2 regions of the Streptomyces sp. NBC_01775 genome follow, and region 2 is predicted to be linked to the other one. Evidence: riboswitches for the same ligand, from Rfam matches in the RefSeq annotation. Region 2 holds a riboswitch; the other holds the start of a gene.
What was found. A riboswitch is a leader RNA that binds a small molecule or an ion and turns the genes downstream of it on or off. The one in region 2 is predicted to bind cyclic di-AMP.
Positions count from the first base shown of each region.

Region 1: it holds a riboswitch for cyclic di-AMP, as region 2 does, so the genes downstream of both, OHB04_RS22020 (M23 family metallopeptidase) here and OHB04_RS29930 (transglycosylase SLT domain-containing protein) in region 2, are expected to answer to the same signal.

Region 1 covers NZ_CP109104.1:4,940,812-4,947,854, forward strand. Annotated here, with positions in the region: gene OHB04_RS22010 (wax ester/triacylglycerol synthase domain-containing protein) at 1-544, shown strand, start outside; gene OHB04_RS22015 (PP2C family protein-serine/threonine phosphatase) at 723-1,877, shown strand; cyclic di-AMP (ydaO/yuaA leader) riboswitch at 2,122-2,291, shown strand; gene OHB04_RS22020 (M23 family metallopeptidase) at 2,673-3,812, shown strand; gene OHB04_RS22025 (aldo/keto reductase) at 4,255-5,208, shown strand; gene OHB04_RS22030 (PPOX class F420-dependent oxidoreductase) at 5,496-5,948, opposite strand; gene OHB04_RS22035 (restriction endonuclease) at 6,061-7,043, opposite strand, start outside.
Region 2 covers NZ_CP109104.1:6,712,975-6,720,017, forward strand. Annotated here, with positions in the region: gene map (type I methionyl aminopeptidase) at 1-357, opposite strand, end outside; gene OHB04_RS29920 (hypothetical protein) at 456-701, shown strand; gene OHB04_RS29925 (MFS transporter) at 692-1,948, opposite strand; cyclic di-AMP (ydaO/yuaA leader) riboswitch at 2,380-2,553, shown strand; gene OHB04_RS29930 (transglycosylase SLT domain-containing protein) at 2,557-3,369, shown strand; gene OHB04_RS29935 (DUF2264 domain-containing protein) at 3,519-5,474, opposite strand; gene OHB04_RS29940 (hydroxyacid dehydrogenase) at 5,471-6,478, opposite strand; gene OHB04_RS29945 (carbohydrate ABC transporter permease) at 6,709-7,043, opposite strand, start outside.

The DNA.
Region 1 (7,043 bases), 1.8 Mb from region 2:
CGTGCCGCTTCCGTGCGGGGAGCCCTCGCCGATGCGCCAGCTCGCCCTCCTCCAGCGCGAGGTGACCCACGCCCGGCTCAGCGCGGTCGGCCGCCGGCACCGGGTGCTGTTCGACCGGTTGCCGTACTGGTGCGGGCGGATCGGGCTCAGCCGTGGTATCGACCCGCGCTATGTGCCGCTCACCCTCGCGGACGTACGGGCCCGGGCGCGGCTCACCTGGGCGGGGCAACCGCCGGTCGCGTTCTTCCCCGTCCCGGTCTCGGTGCCGGGCCAGCCGCTGTTCATCGCCTGGACGACCTACGGGGGACAACTGCACGCCACCTTCGTCGGGCACTCCGCCGTACCCGGTATCGAGGCGCTGCCCGCGCTGTGGAACGCGGGGCTGGCGGCACTGGCCGCCGGCGCGGAGTCGCTGCCCGCGGCCTCGCCCGCACCGGGGTCGGGGCCGGGCGTGGGGCCGGACGTGGGACCAGGCGTGGGGCCGGATGCGGGGCCGGATGCGGGGCCCGCCCCGGCCGAGGAAGGCGGCCCCGCCTCGCACTGACGTCCGGGTCCCCGCGTGCGAACCACGACACCCGGACCACGACACCCGGACCGCGACGTCCCGACCACGCCATCCGGACGACACCGTCCCGACCGCACCGTCCCGACCGCACCGTCCCGACCAATGCCCCTCCCGACTGGCCGAGTCCCGCCCCCCAGGACAGATTGGGACAGTGCGGGTGAACGAAGCGGATGCAGCAGCCGAGCGGCGCAGGAACAGGCTGCGCCGCTACGCGCGGCTGCTGCCCGCGGTCCTCGTCCTTGTGGGCGTCGTCCTCGAACTGGTCACTCCACGGGACGCGACGTTCTCCGCACCGTTCGTGGCGGCGCCCCTGGCCGCCGCCGCGCTGCTCGGTCTGTGGGGAACGATCACCACCAGTTTCCTCAGCTTGGTCTTCCTCGCTGGTTTCCTCCTGTTCCGCGACTCGACGATCGGGAGCCTGGAGACCCAGACCAGGATCGCCACCGGGGCGACCGTCGCCGTGCTGGCCATCGGCGTCAATCTGCTGCTGCGCCGCAGCAGCGACCGGCTCGCCTCGGCACGCACCATCGCCGAGGCCGTCCAGATCGCCGTCCTGCCCTCCCCGCCCGCCAGCCTCTCCGGGCTCGCCCTCGCGGTCCGCTACCGCGCCGCACAGGCCAACACCCGCGTCGGCGGCGACTTCTACGCGGCCGAGGAGACCCCCCACGGAGTGCGGCTGCTCATCGGCGACGTACGCGGCAAGGGGCTGGGTGCCGTGGAGGCCGTGGTCATCGTCGTGGGCGCCTTCCGGGAGGCGGCCGAGCAGGAGGCGAACCTGGGCGGGGTCGCCGCCCGGCTGGACCGCGCCCTCCAGCGGGAGGGCCGAAGACAGCTGGGCACCGCGCAGTACGAGGGCTTCACCACCGCCGCGCTGGTCGAGATCCCCTGGGACGAACACGGGAACACGGCCGGCTCGCACGTCATACGGATCGTCAACCGGGGCCATCCAGGGCCACTGTTGATCAACCGAGGGAGAGCCACCCTCCTGGAGCCGTCCGTCCCCGCCCTCCCGCTCGGCCTGACCGAGCTGGGCGTGTGGCCCGACCACACCGACGAGTTCCCCTTTCCGCCCGGCTCCCATCTCCTCCTCTACACCGACGGACTGTCGGAGGCGCGGAACGCGAAGGGCGACTTCTACGACCCGGTCAAGCGGCTGGCGCACAGCTTCTTCGCCCATCCCGGGGAGCTGTTGGAGACGGTCCTCGCGGATGTCGAGTCCCACACGGGAGGGGTGTCGGCCGATGACATGGCCCTGCTCGCCGTCGCCCACCAGAAGTCGACACACGTCACGCTACGCAGCGATACGGACTAATTCGGGTGACGGAGCGTCCCAATTGATCCTGTGTTGCCCGAAAAGCGTCGGCCGCTGTGACTACTAATTAACGGGAACAGCTTGGAATCAACGGCTCGCTTCTATTAACGTCCGATAACGCAGCGCGGTTGTCACTGTCGTCACGAGAGACGGCACCGTGCGCCGTCGCCGAATCCCGCAAGCGGGGCACCACGAGGCACAGTTCGCCAGCGCGAGTCACAACTCGACAGCGCGAGCCGCGACTCGACAAGCAGCACCGCAGCGTGGGAACCGGGGAACCACCCCTTCTCGTCCGCACAGGACGCGAAGGATGGGGTGAATCGGACGGCCTTGCGCCCCGGCGCGAGGACGCCCGTAGGAGACCTTCCTGCTCCGAACCCGTCAGCTAACCCGGTAGGCGAGAAGGAAGGAAAGGAGAGCGCCCCCGTGGCGTCCAGGTCACAGAGGCATGCCCCCGAGGTCTCGTACGACCCGTACCTCGACGACGGCCCCCCGTCCGCTCCGTACGACGCGTACGGACCGTATGACGTGCACGGACCGTATGACGCGTACGAGACGGCCGGCGCGTACGAGACGGCCGGCGCGTACGGCACCCCCGGTACGTACGGCACTTCCGGTGCGTACGGCACCTCTGCTACGTACGCAGCCGCCCAGCGGGCAGGTGTGGGTGCGGGTGCCGGGGCCGGTGTCCACGAGCCTTACGGCGTACGGGAGTCGGCGGACCTGCGCCAGACGATCGGTATGCGCGAGACGCTCGGGGCGCGCGAGCCGGTCGGCGTGCGCGAGCCGCTCAGCATGCGCGAGACGGCCGGTGCGCCGGAGGCCTATGGTCCGCATGAGGCCTACGGCCCGCGTGACAAGGCCGGAAACGGGACCGCGACCTGGACCGGAAACGGGCCCGGGGCCGGGACCGGGACCGGCGACGAGGCCTGGGAGGAGTGGAATCCCACCGAGGAGTCCCTCCGTCCGCTGCGCGGCCGGCACCGCGTGGGCAAGCAGCGCTCCGGCGGTGTGGCCCGCAGTGGCGCGGTTCTCGGCGTCGGCATGATCGCCGCCGTCGGCGCGGGCGGCATGGCTACGGCCCAGGACAAGGACCCCGCCGCCATCTCCATGCCGGATGTGTCGTCGGCGACGGGAGCCGTGAAGAACCTCCCCGAGCACCTGCCCGACGCCAAGCAACTCCCCGGCGTCGGCGACCTCATATCCGACGGCGACTCCGACGGCACCGACCCGGTGGCTGCCGCCGCCGCGCACGCGCCCCTCACCCAGGCCGGCCTCTCCGCGGACGAGGCAGCCGAGGGCAAGACCGACGCGGGCGAGGCCCTGCGCGTCCGCATCCTCGCGCAGGCCGAACAGCAGCAGTCCGAAGCCGACGCCACCGCCCGCCAGGAGGCCGCGCAACAGGCCGCCGAGAAGGCAGCCGCGGCAGCCAAGAAGCAGGTGGCGGCCGACAAGAAGGCAGCGGCCGAGCGCAAGCGCGAGGCCGCCGAGGAGAAGAAGCGGAAGGCGGCGGCCGAGCGCCGCGCCAAGCTCGCCCGCGAGTACACAGCGCCCCTCGCCTCCTTCCAGCTCAGCGCCGGCTTCGGCCAGGCGGGCGGCATGTGGCAGAGCGACCACACGGGCCAGGACTTCGCGGCCCCGAACGGCACCCCCGTCAAGGCCATCCACTCCGGCACCATCAAGGAAGCCGGCTGGGCGGGCTCGTACGGCTACCGGATCGTGCTGAAGCTGAACGACGGCACCGAGCTGTGGTTCTGCCACCTCTCGTCGATGACCAAGTCCGCGGGCGACAAGGTCGGCACCGGCGATGTCATCGGCAGAGTCGGCTCCACCGGCAACTCCTCGGGCCCGCACCTGCACGTCGAGGTGCGCCCCGGCGGCGGCGACCCGGTCGCCCCGCTGCCGTGGCTGCGCGACAAGGGCGTGAACGTGTGAGACGGCCGGACGCCGACTCCTGCTGACCCCGACTTCCGCCGACCCCGACTTCTGCTGAGGGCCCGTCCGCCTCCGTCCACGGACCGTGACTTTCCACGGATCGTGAGCGTCCACGGATCGTGACGGTGCCCGCCCACAAACCCACGCCGCCGCCTCGCACCGCCAGCTGAGGCGCCGCACCGCACCTGAGCCGCCCAGCCGGCAGGAGGGGAGGAGGCGGCGGCGCTCGGGCCCCGAAGCGCCGGCGCGGGCGGTGGCGGCGCGGGCGGTGGCGGCGCTGGTGGCGGTGGCGGTGGCGGTTACGAGCCTCGGCACTCCAGACCCCGGCGGTCCCGGTGAACACCCCCCGACACCGGGACCGCCGGCCTCACTCCCGAGGGGCTCCCGCCCCGGGCGGCGGTGCTTCCGGTACGGCGTGCGCCGTCGCGTTACGGTCGCAAGCATGCAGATGAACGCCGACTTGAAGATCGGACAGCTCTCCGTCTCGCCGCTCGCGCTCGGCGGGAACGTCTTCGGCTGGACCGCCGACCGGCCCACTTCCTTCGCCGTCCTCGACACCTACACCGAGGGCGGCGGCAACCTCATCGACACCGCCGACGCCTACACCGCCTGGGTCGAGGGCAATTCGGGCGGCGAATCCGAGACCGTCATCGGCGAGTGGCTCGCCTCCCGCGGCTCCTCCGTACGCGAGAACGTCGTCATCGCCACCAAGGCCGGCCGCCACCCCGACCACATGGGCCTCGCGCCGGCCACTCTCAAGGCCGCCGCGGAGGACTCGCTGCGCCGCCTGGGCACCGACCACATCGACCTCTACTACACCCACTTCGACGACGAGTCCGTCGAGGTCTCCGAGATCGTCACCGCGCTGGACGACCTCGTCAAGGAGGGCAAGGTCCGCGAGATCGCCGCCTCCAACATCTCCCCCGCCCGCCTGCGGGCCTCCCTCGACTTCAGCGACTCCGCGGGGACCGCGCGCTACGTCGCGCTCCAGCCGCACTACAACCTCGTCTCGCGCGACACCTACGAGGGCGAGCTGGAAGAGCTGGCCCGGCGCGAATCCCTGGCCGTCCTGCCGTACTTCGCGCTGGCGGCCGGCTTCCTCACCGGAAAGTACCGCCCCGGCCAGCAGGTGCCGGAGGGCGCCCGCGCGGGCAGGGCCGCGCAGCACCTCGCCACGGACCGGGGCCAGCGCGTCCTGGCGGCCCTCTCCACCGTCGCCTCGGCCCACCAGGTGCCCGAGGCGACCGTCGCCCTGGCCTGGCTCGCCTCCCGCCCCACGGTCACGGCCCCGATCGCCAGCGCCCGCACCACCGAACAGCTGCCGACCCTGATGGCGATGAGCGACCTACGCCTGACGGACGACGAACTCCGCCTGCTGACAGACGCGTCGGCGTAAGCGGTCCGGCGAGGCCCCTCTTCCCCGGGCCGGGGCCCTTCCCAGGCCCCAGGCCCGGGGAAGGCCCCTGGCCCAGGGGGAGGCTCCCCGGCCCAGGGGAGGGCGGCGGCCCAGGGAAGGCCCCCGGCTCAGGGAAGAGAGGCGACCCCAGGGAAGGCCCCGGCTCAGGGAAGGGCGGCGGCCTCATGGAGAAGCAGGGCCGAAGAGGGCCAGAGGCACGGCCGGTCCGGTGCCGGAGGCACGAGATCGGTCCGGCGCCGGAGGCACGAGGCCGGTCGAGGCGCCTCTCACCCCTGCGGCAACTGCCCGTACACATGGTCGACGCTGAGCCGCACGACCAGCCGCCGGTCGGCCACCATCGAGGCGCGGTACTCGTCCCAGTCCGGGTGCTCGCCCCGAATGGCGCGGTAGACCTCGATCAGCTCCTCGACCGTGGCGTCGTGCGGATCCTCAGCGACGGGCGTCAGCTCCGCGACCCCGTCCACCACGGTCCACGTCCACCCGTCCGCGCTCGTCACATGAAAGCTCGCCCGAGGATCCCGAGCCAGATTGCGCGCCTTGGCCCGCCCGTCGGTGATGGAGACCCGCAACACCCGACTGCCGGGATCCCAGGCGTAGTTCACATTGGAGAGCTGAGCCCTCCCACCCCGCCGCAACGTCACCAGCACCCCCCGATCATGCTCCCCGACCACCCGCAGCAACGCTTCCTGAGCAGCCGCCCCCACCTGACCTCCACCCATAACGGACCCTCCAGCTCGCAACGACGGCCCGGGACGAAGCCTCACCCCAAGCCCCTGAGCCCCCAATAGTCCCGGACATCCCGCCCTGAGGGCAGACTCGCGGGACCTGACGTCACCCCGCGGTTGAGGGGAATGTGGCAGTCAGCCACCGCAAGACGAGGGCTGGGGTGGAAAAGCCCCGGCTCCGCAACAGGTCTGCGATGTCTTTGCCGCACATCATGATGACCGGATGCTCGTCCTCTCTGACCTCTTTGTATGCTTGTGTATTGAAGTGTGAGGTGGTGACAAAGACACCGAATTGGCGATGCCGCAGACGTGAGATGAGACGCGCTGTATCGCGTACCCCTACAGACGTGTTGTGTCCGTAGCACTTGGCCTCAAGAGCGAAGTGAACGGCGACTGGATCAGCGTGAGGGCCAAGCATGTAGAGGCCGGTGGCATCCCGTCCCCCGTCCCGGCTCGGACGAGTGACCTCGCAGTCCCCCGTATTGGGAGCCTGCATCTTCCACAGTTCGACAGCACAGGCCTCAAACCCATGCGGATCACCATTGAAGTAGTCAGTGATAGCGGAAATGAGATCTTTTCCCGCCGAATCCGGGGTCTGCTCGGCACGGGTGCGGGTGTGCAGGGTCGTCGGCGCTGTCAGCCGATTGTAGGTGCGGCCCTGCACCCAGGAGAGCCAGCTCTCTGGTACCGACGGTCCGGTACTGCTCTCGCCGAGAATCTCATCGATCCATGCGCGGTGAATCACAGGTTCGTTGAGCACAGTGAAACGTGCACGGTAGTTTTGGAAACGGCTGCTGCCTGAGCTGCGCCAGATGGCTGCCAACTCGTCATCTGCAGGCAGGGACTCGGCTCCTGGGGCGAGGAGCCCGCGGAAGATGACGTCCCTGCCCGACGTTCCTCTCTCGAAGAGGAAGAACGGCGGAATGCTGGCCCGGTCATCCGCGGATCCATGGGCGAGTTCGAAGACGTCCCGGAGCAGGATGTTCCCGCCCCGCTGTGATCTGTGAAGCCCCTGTCCAGGCTGCTTGTTGTCCCCGTAATACGTGAACAGTCCGGTCTGTATGTCGAGAACGTCCGGCCAGTCTGGGT
Region 2 (7,043 bases):
CGAGTCGGGGATGCCGTGGCAGATGACCTCGTTGACCGAGGTGCACAGCGACTTGGGGAACTCGCGGTAGCCCAGCGTCGAGGGGTAGGCCCCGTGCTCGACCATGTACGCGTGCGCCACCTCGTCCAGCTTGTCGGTGGTGACGCCGGGCGCGATGTGCTTCGCGGCCTCCTCCATCGCGCGCGCCGCCACCCGGCCCGCGATCCGCATCTTCTCCACCGTCTCGGCGTCCTGCACCTCGGGCCCGTCGTAGGGGGTGGGCGCGGGCTTGCCGACGTACTCGGGACGCGGGATGGAGGCGGGCACCGACCGGGGCGGGGAGAGGGTGCCGGGGGCAAGAAGAGACTGGCCAGACATGGCGGCGAGTCTAGTCCGGCCTTCGGCGGGCCGCTGCGGGGTGCCGACGGGTGCTGTGGGGTGCTGCGCACTCGCGCGGGGTGCGCGACCATGGGCCCATGGCTCTGTTCAAGCGCAAGACGGTCGGCAGGCCCGGCGAGTGGTTCTTCAACGTCGAGGACGGCCAGGTCGAGGAGGGCCCGCAGTCGCCGGGCAAGGACCGCATGGGCCCCTACGCCAGTCGCGAGGAGGCCGAGCACGCGCTGGAGACCGCGCGGGAGCGCACCTCCCAGTGGGAGAGCGACCCCCGCTGGCGCGATGGCCCCTCGCGGGGCGGCCAGGAGGACGGACCCGCTCAGGGCTGAGACTTCGTACGCGCCTCCCGTACGGCGCGTGCGTCCTCGCTCGTGCGGGCGTCGTACGCCAGCAGCTTCGGCAGTACCGCGGCCAGCAGGCCGACGGCGGCCACGCACGCCAGGCCGCCCGACCACACGGAGATCCGTACCGAAGTGAGCGAGGCGACCCCGCCGGAGCGGACCTGGCCCAGTTGCGGGCCCGCCGAGAAGGACAGCAGCTCGATCCCGGCGAGCCGGCCGCGCAGCTCGTCGGGGATGGTCTGGTTCCACATGGTGGTGCGGAACAGCCCGCTGACCATGTCGAAGGCGCCCGACAGCGTCAGGAACAGCAGCACCAGCCAGACGTTCCGCACAAGCCCGGCCGCCGTCATCGCGGCGCCCCACCCCAGCGCCGCCAGCACCACCGCCAGCCCGTGCCGGTGCACCCGCGAGGACCAGCCGCTGGTGGCGCTCACCAGCATCGAGCCGAACGGCAGCGCCGCGTACATCAGCCCCAGCGCCCACGGGGCGTCCAACTGGTCGGCCAGGAACGGGAAGAGCGCGATCGGGAACGCGAACAGCATCGCGGCCACATCCACCGCGTACGTCCCCAGCAGCTCCTTGCGGCCCCACGCGTAGCGCGCGCCCTCCCAGATCCCGCTCAGTGAGGGCTTCGTCGCGTCGTGTCCCGGCGGTGAGGGTGCCACCCCGCGGCCGAGCAGTACGGACAACGCGAAGGTGCCCAGGTCGATGGCGTACGCCGTCTCCATGCCCGCGTACGCCAGCAGCAGGCCCGCCAGCGCGGGGCCCGCGACGCCGCCGACCTGCCAGCGCAGCGCGTTGAGCGCGGCGGCGGCGCTGAGCCGGTCGTGCGCGACGATGCGCGGCACGATGGCGTCCAGCGCCGGGCGCTGGACGCCGGTCAGCGCGCTGGTGAGGGCCGCGGCGGCGTACAGCGGCCACAGCATCGGGTGCGGCAGCAGCGTGTTGAGCAGCAGGCCGGCGGCCACGGCCCCGAGCGCGGCCTCGCTCCACAGGATCAGCTTGCGCCGGTCCACGGCGTCGGCGAGGGCGCCCCCGTACAGCCCGAAGACGATCAGCGGCACCAGCTCCACGGCGCCGAGCGCGCCCACCGCCGCCGCCGAGCCGGTCAGCTCTTTGAGCTGGAGGGGGAGGGCGACGAACGTGAGGAAGCTGCCGAAGACGGTGACCAGCCCTGCCGTCCACAGCAGCCGGAAGTCGCGCGACTCCCGCCACGGGGAGAGGTCAGGAAGCACGAGGAGCCATCCTTCCCAGCCGGACCGGGAGCGGCAACCGTATTACGAAAAACGCCCACAGTCGGACAAGCCCCTCATTGGACTCTATAGTCGCGCAATGCCCGAATAGGGGTGAGTTGGCGGCCTCTTCGGTCTTCCTGTGGCCGGAAACACATCGGCGCGCCCCGAGGGGCAGTGTGCTGCGTCACCGCATCGCCAAAGTGCCTATTTCTACGGGCTCTTCAAAAGAGCCGCATTATTCCTCTCTCACGCTCAGAAAATGATCCACAGCATAGCGTGGATAAATTCAATGATCATTTCTGCGGGGTGCCAATGATCAAAATCCCGCGCCTTGCTCTGGTAAATCCATTGTGTTTCTGTGTCCTCGCTCCCGGCCCTATGCGCGGCGGGAGTTCCTCTGCCGGGGCGCCGAATCCTGCTGCCCGGTGAGGGAAATACACACGAGAGAATGTGGCAGGAGCGGGGGAACCAGGTAAGCGCCGAGTCGCACAGTGCGGCCGGCTAGGGGTGAAGCCATGCCCTTTGCGCCCTCGTGCGCCGGGATATGGCCGGGCCACTCCAGCCCGAATCCGACAGCTCACCTCGCAGGCGCTAGGAGAGGATCCCCCATGTCTCGTGGCCGCCATCGCAGCCTGCGTCACCCCTTCAATTTCCGTCGCGTTTCCCGTATTTCCGTCGTACTCGCAGCCGGTGGTGCGGGAATCGCCGCCCCGCTGCTCACCGCGGGCAGCGCGAACGCCGCTTCCGCCCCTGCCGCGGCCAAGGTCCAGGCGCACTCCAGCGCCGCGCAGACCCAGGCCGCGTCCAAGGCCGCCCAGCAGTCGAAGGCTGAGGGGTCCGACGCGTCGGGCTCGTACGTCGTCGTCGGCGGCGACAGCCTGTACCGCATCGCCACCGACCGCGACGTCAAGGGCGGCTGGAAGGCCGTCTACGACGCCAACCGGAAGACCGTCGGTGATGACCCGGGCCTGATCCGCCCCGGTCAGAAGCTCACCCTTCCCTCCTCCTCCGCCGGCGCCGAGAAGCGGGGCGCGCCGGAGCGGGCCGACCGCTCCGCCGAGCGGTCCAGCACGACGCAGACCCAGACTCCGAAGACGAAGTCGACCAACCTGGACGGCTGGATCAAGGAGGCCCTGGGTGTCATGAAGCAGCACGGCATCCCCGGCACCTACGAGGGCATCCACCGCAACATCATGCGGGAGTCCGGCGGCAACCCCGACATTTCGAACAATTGGGACATCAACGCCCAGAACGGTACGCCGTCGATCGGCCTGCTGCAGGTCATCAAGCCGACCTTCGACACGTACCACGTCGAAGGCACCGCCAACGACCAGCGCGACCCCGTCGCGAACATCGTCGCCGCGTGCAACTACGCCGCCAAGACGTACGGTTCGATCGACAACGTGAACGGCCCGTACTGAGCAACACGCGCCTGAGCGGCGCGTGACTGGGTGGTCGAGCGGTCGCCCAGCTCAGCGGTGCCTCCCCGGCTGCCCGTCACCTTCCGGTGGCGGGCAGCCGCCGTGTTCGGCGGCGCCCCGGGGCCCCGGCCCGCAGCCCCGCCCCCGTGTCACCTTGGCCCGACGCGCCCGACGGTGAGCGGGTCGAAGGCGAGCCGTACGCCGCCTCCCGCCCAGCTGATGTCGAGCGAGCCGTCCGCCACCCGTACGACCGGACGCGCCGCCTCCGCCCCGCCCCGAGGCCCCGCCTCCCCGGCCTCGCCCAGCCAGGCGAGCGCCGCGCACACGGCGCCGGCTCCGGGTCCGCGCACCTCGCCCTCCAGTACGGGGACCCGGACCCAGCGGGTGAACGCCGTGCCGTGCGGCGCCCGCATCGCCTCGGCCGCGGCCAGCCCGTACAGCGGCTCCAGCCCGGTAGATCCGATAAGCCCGGTAGATCCGGTGGCGGTGTCCGGGGCCGTGGCCCAGCCCGTGAGCCGCACCCGTGTGCCCTCCGGTGCCCCCACCACGCGGTGCACCCGCACCTCCCACCTCCCGCGCACCACCGTCACGCTCTCCACCCACAGCGACGGGGCCGGCGGCCCGCCCGGCGGGAAGACCGGCCGGTGCCGGGAGGCCGCCCAGCCCCAGGCGCCGTCCGGCGCCGAGGCGGCGCCCAGCGGCTCGATACGCCGCCGCACGCTCCACTCGCCGGGGCGGGCGGGCAGCTGGAGCGCGAGATGGTTGTCGGGGACGTTGTCCCGCGCGGTGGGGCCCGTCCTCGTCGAGTACGCGAAGCGCGCGTAGAGCGGATCCTCGTCCTCGTGCGCCTCGCCCTGCCCGGGGCGCACATGGTCGCTGCCGTGGTTGTGCAGCCGGACGAGGCCGTCGGCGCCGGTGCTCTGGAGCAGCAGACCGGGCCCCGCCACCGCCAGTGCCCGGTCGGGGCCCTCGCTCGGCGCGGGCTCCTCGGGCGCCGTCCACAGCGGGTCGTCCGGCGGGACGAGCAGCGCGGCGAAGCCCTTGGACGCCCAGTACGGCGAGGCCGGGCCCGAGTACTCCTGGAGCGAGGCGTCGTGCGGGCCGTGCCAGCCCAGAGTCAGGAGCCCGCGGCCGTCCAGCGCGTCCCGGTCCAGGAAGTAGCGCAGCGCCCCGCTCAGCAGCCGCCGCGAGACGCCGGGCGCCAGCGGCGTGTGACCGGTCAGCGCGCCGAGCGCGACGGCGGCCCCGGCGGCGAAGCGGTAGGTCAGCGAGCGCCCGAAATACAGCGGCGCCCCATCGGCCCCGAACATCAGCCCGAAGCTGGTCAGATGCTCCCGCAGCCGGGGCCCGTAGCGTGCCAACAGGGCCGCGTCGCCCGCCAGCTGGGCGTGCAGCACGGGATACAGATGCAGCGCCCAGCCGTTGTAGTGGTCGAAGGCCCGCCCGTCCCCGTCCGCGTACCAGCCCTCGCCCCGCCACCAGCCCTCCAGGAGCGTCAGCCCCCGCTCGATCGCGGCTGCGGTCTCCGTGTCCCCGCGCCCCACCGACTCCAGGAACCCGGCCACCGTCAGCGGGAAGAGGTACCAGTTGTTGGGCGCGGGCGTGTGCCGCAGGGCGCCGCGCAGCCACGCCTCCGCCCGCTCCCGCACCCCCTCGTCCAGCCGGTCCCACAGCCACGGCCTCGTCAGCCGCAGCCCGAGCGCCACCGACGCCGACTCCACCATGGGCTGGCCCCTGCCCGGGTGGTCGAGAATCAGCGGCCACGACTCGGCGTCCTCGCGGCCCGGCGAACGGGTGCCCGCCGCCAGCCCCGCCGCGTAGCGCTCCAGCAGCCCGCCCGGATCGGCCCCGGAAGCGCCCGCGACCCGGAACCCGGCCGCCAGGAAAGTGCGCGCGTAGCCCTCCAGGCCGTCCGAGCGCACCCCCGAGACCGAGGCCCGGCCCGGCAGGTCCAGCAGCGCGCCGCGCGGGGTCGCCCAGCGCCAGGCAGCCCGCAGCATGCCGTCGGCCGCCGCCTCCCAGTGGGCGCGGGTGTACCCGGTGTGCGGGCTCAACTCCCGGTCGTACGGCGGCAGTCGCAGCCCTCGCGGCTGTGCGGCGGTCATGCGAGCAGCTCCCGCCGGTCGCCGCGCACCGCGTACGCGAACCCCTCGCCCGCCGCCCAGCGGCGCACCTCGGAGACCGCCAGGTCGGCCAGCCGGTCCAGCTCGTTGCCCTGCGAGCCCGCCAGGTGCGGGGTGAGCAGCACGTTCTCGCACTCCCACAGGGGATGGCCGCGCGGCAGCACCTCCGGCTCCGTCACATCCAGCACCGCCCGGATCCGGCCGCTCACCAGCGCGTCGGTCAGCGCCGCCTGGTCGACGACGGCGCCGCGCGCGGTGTTGATGAGTGTGGCCCCCTCCCGCATCGCGGCCAGCGGCCCGGCCCCGACGAGGCCCCGGGTGGCGGGCAGCAGCGGGGTGTGGACGCTCACCACGTCGGCGGCGGCGAACAGCTCGGGGAGCGCCGCCTTGGTCACGCCCAGCGCCGCCGCCTCCGCGTCGTCCACGTACGGGTCGTACAGCAGTACCTCCAGATCGTGCGGGCGCAGCAGTTCGATGACGCGGCGGCCGACGAGGGAGGCGCTCAGGATGCCCACCGTGCGGCGGTAGTTGCCCAGCGTCGGATCGGGCAGGAGCCAGTGCTCGCGGGTGCGGGTGCGGGAGTACGCGCGGGCCGACTCCAGCACCTGCTTGCCCGCGAGCAGGATCATGGCGAGCGTGTACTCCGCGACCGGCGCCGCGTTGGCGGCTGCCGCCGAGGAGACCTCGATGCCTCGGGCCCAGCACGCCTCGGTGAGATGGCCACGGGTGCTGCCCGCCGTGTGGGCGACGGCACGCAGGCGCGGGGCGCGCTCCAGCGCCGCCGCGTCCAGGAGTGGGCAGCCCCAGCCGGTGATGAGCAGTTCGGCTTCCGCCAGGGTCTGCCGGGCGGCCTCCGTGGTGAAGTCGTCGAGGATGTCCGGGGCGAGGCCGACGACCTCGCCGAGCCGGCGCCTGGCGGCGGGCTTCAGGACCGCGTCCGCGGCGATTTTGTCCATGGCGATGGCTGCGCGTACGTAAGAGGGCATCTCGCTCCTGGTGGTTGCGGTCCATGTTTTGGCCCCTGCCCCTCCCCCAGCCTCCGGCCGGGGGGACCCCGCCTTCCCGTTCTTTCGGGGGGCGCTGCCCCCCGAACCCCCCGCTCCTCAAGCCCCGGAGGGGCTGCAAGTAGCCCCTCCGGCGCTTGAGGAGGAGCCATTCCGGCGACTGAGGAATTTCGGGAAGGGGCGGGGGGAAGGGGCGGGGCAGGGACAACAGTTCACTTGACGCTTCCCGCCGTCAGCCCCGACTTCCAATAGCGCTGGAGCATCACGAACGCGGCGATCAAGGGGAGAACGGCCAGGAGGGAGCCCATGATGACGGCGGGGTAGTAATCGGGGGTCACCACCGCCGAGCTGTTCCAGATGTAAAGCCCCAGACTGACCGGAAACAGCGACTGGTCGGAAAGCATCACCATGGGCAGGAAGAAGTTGTTCCAGATCGCGGTGAGCTGGAACAGGAAGACGGTCACCAGGCCGGGCCCCAGCATCCGCAGGGCCACACGGAAGTAGGAGGTCAGTTCTCCGGCGCCGTCCACGCGGGCGGCTTCCAGAA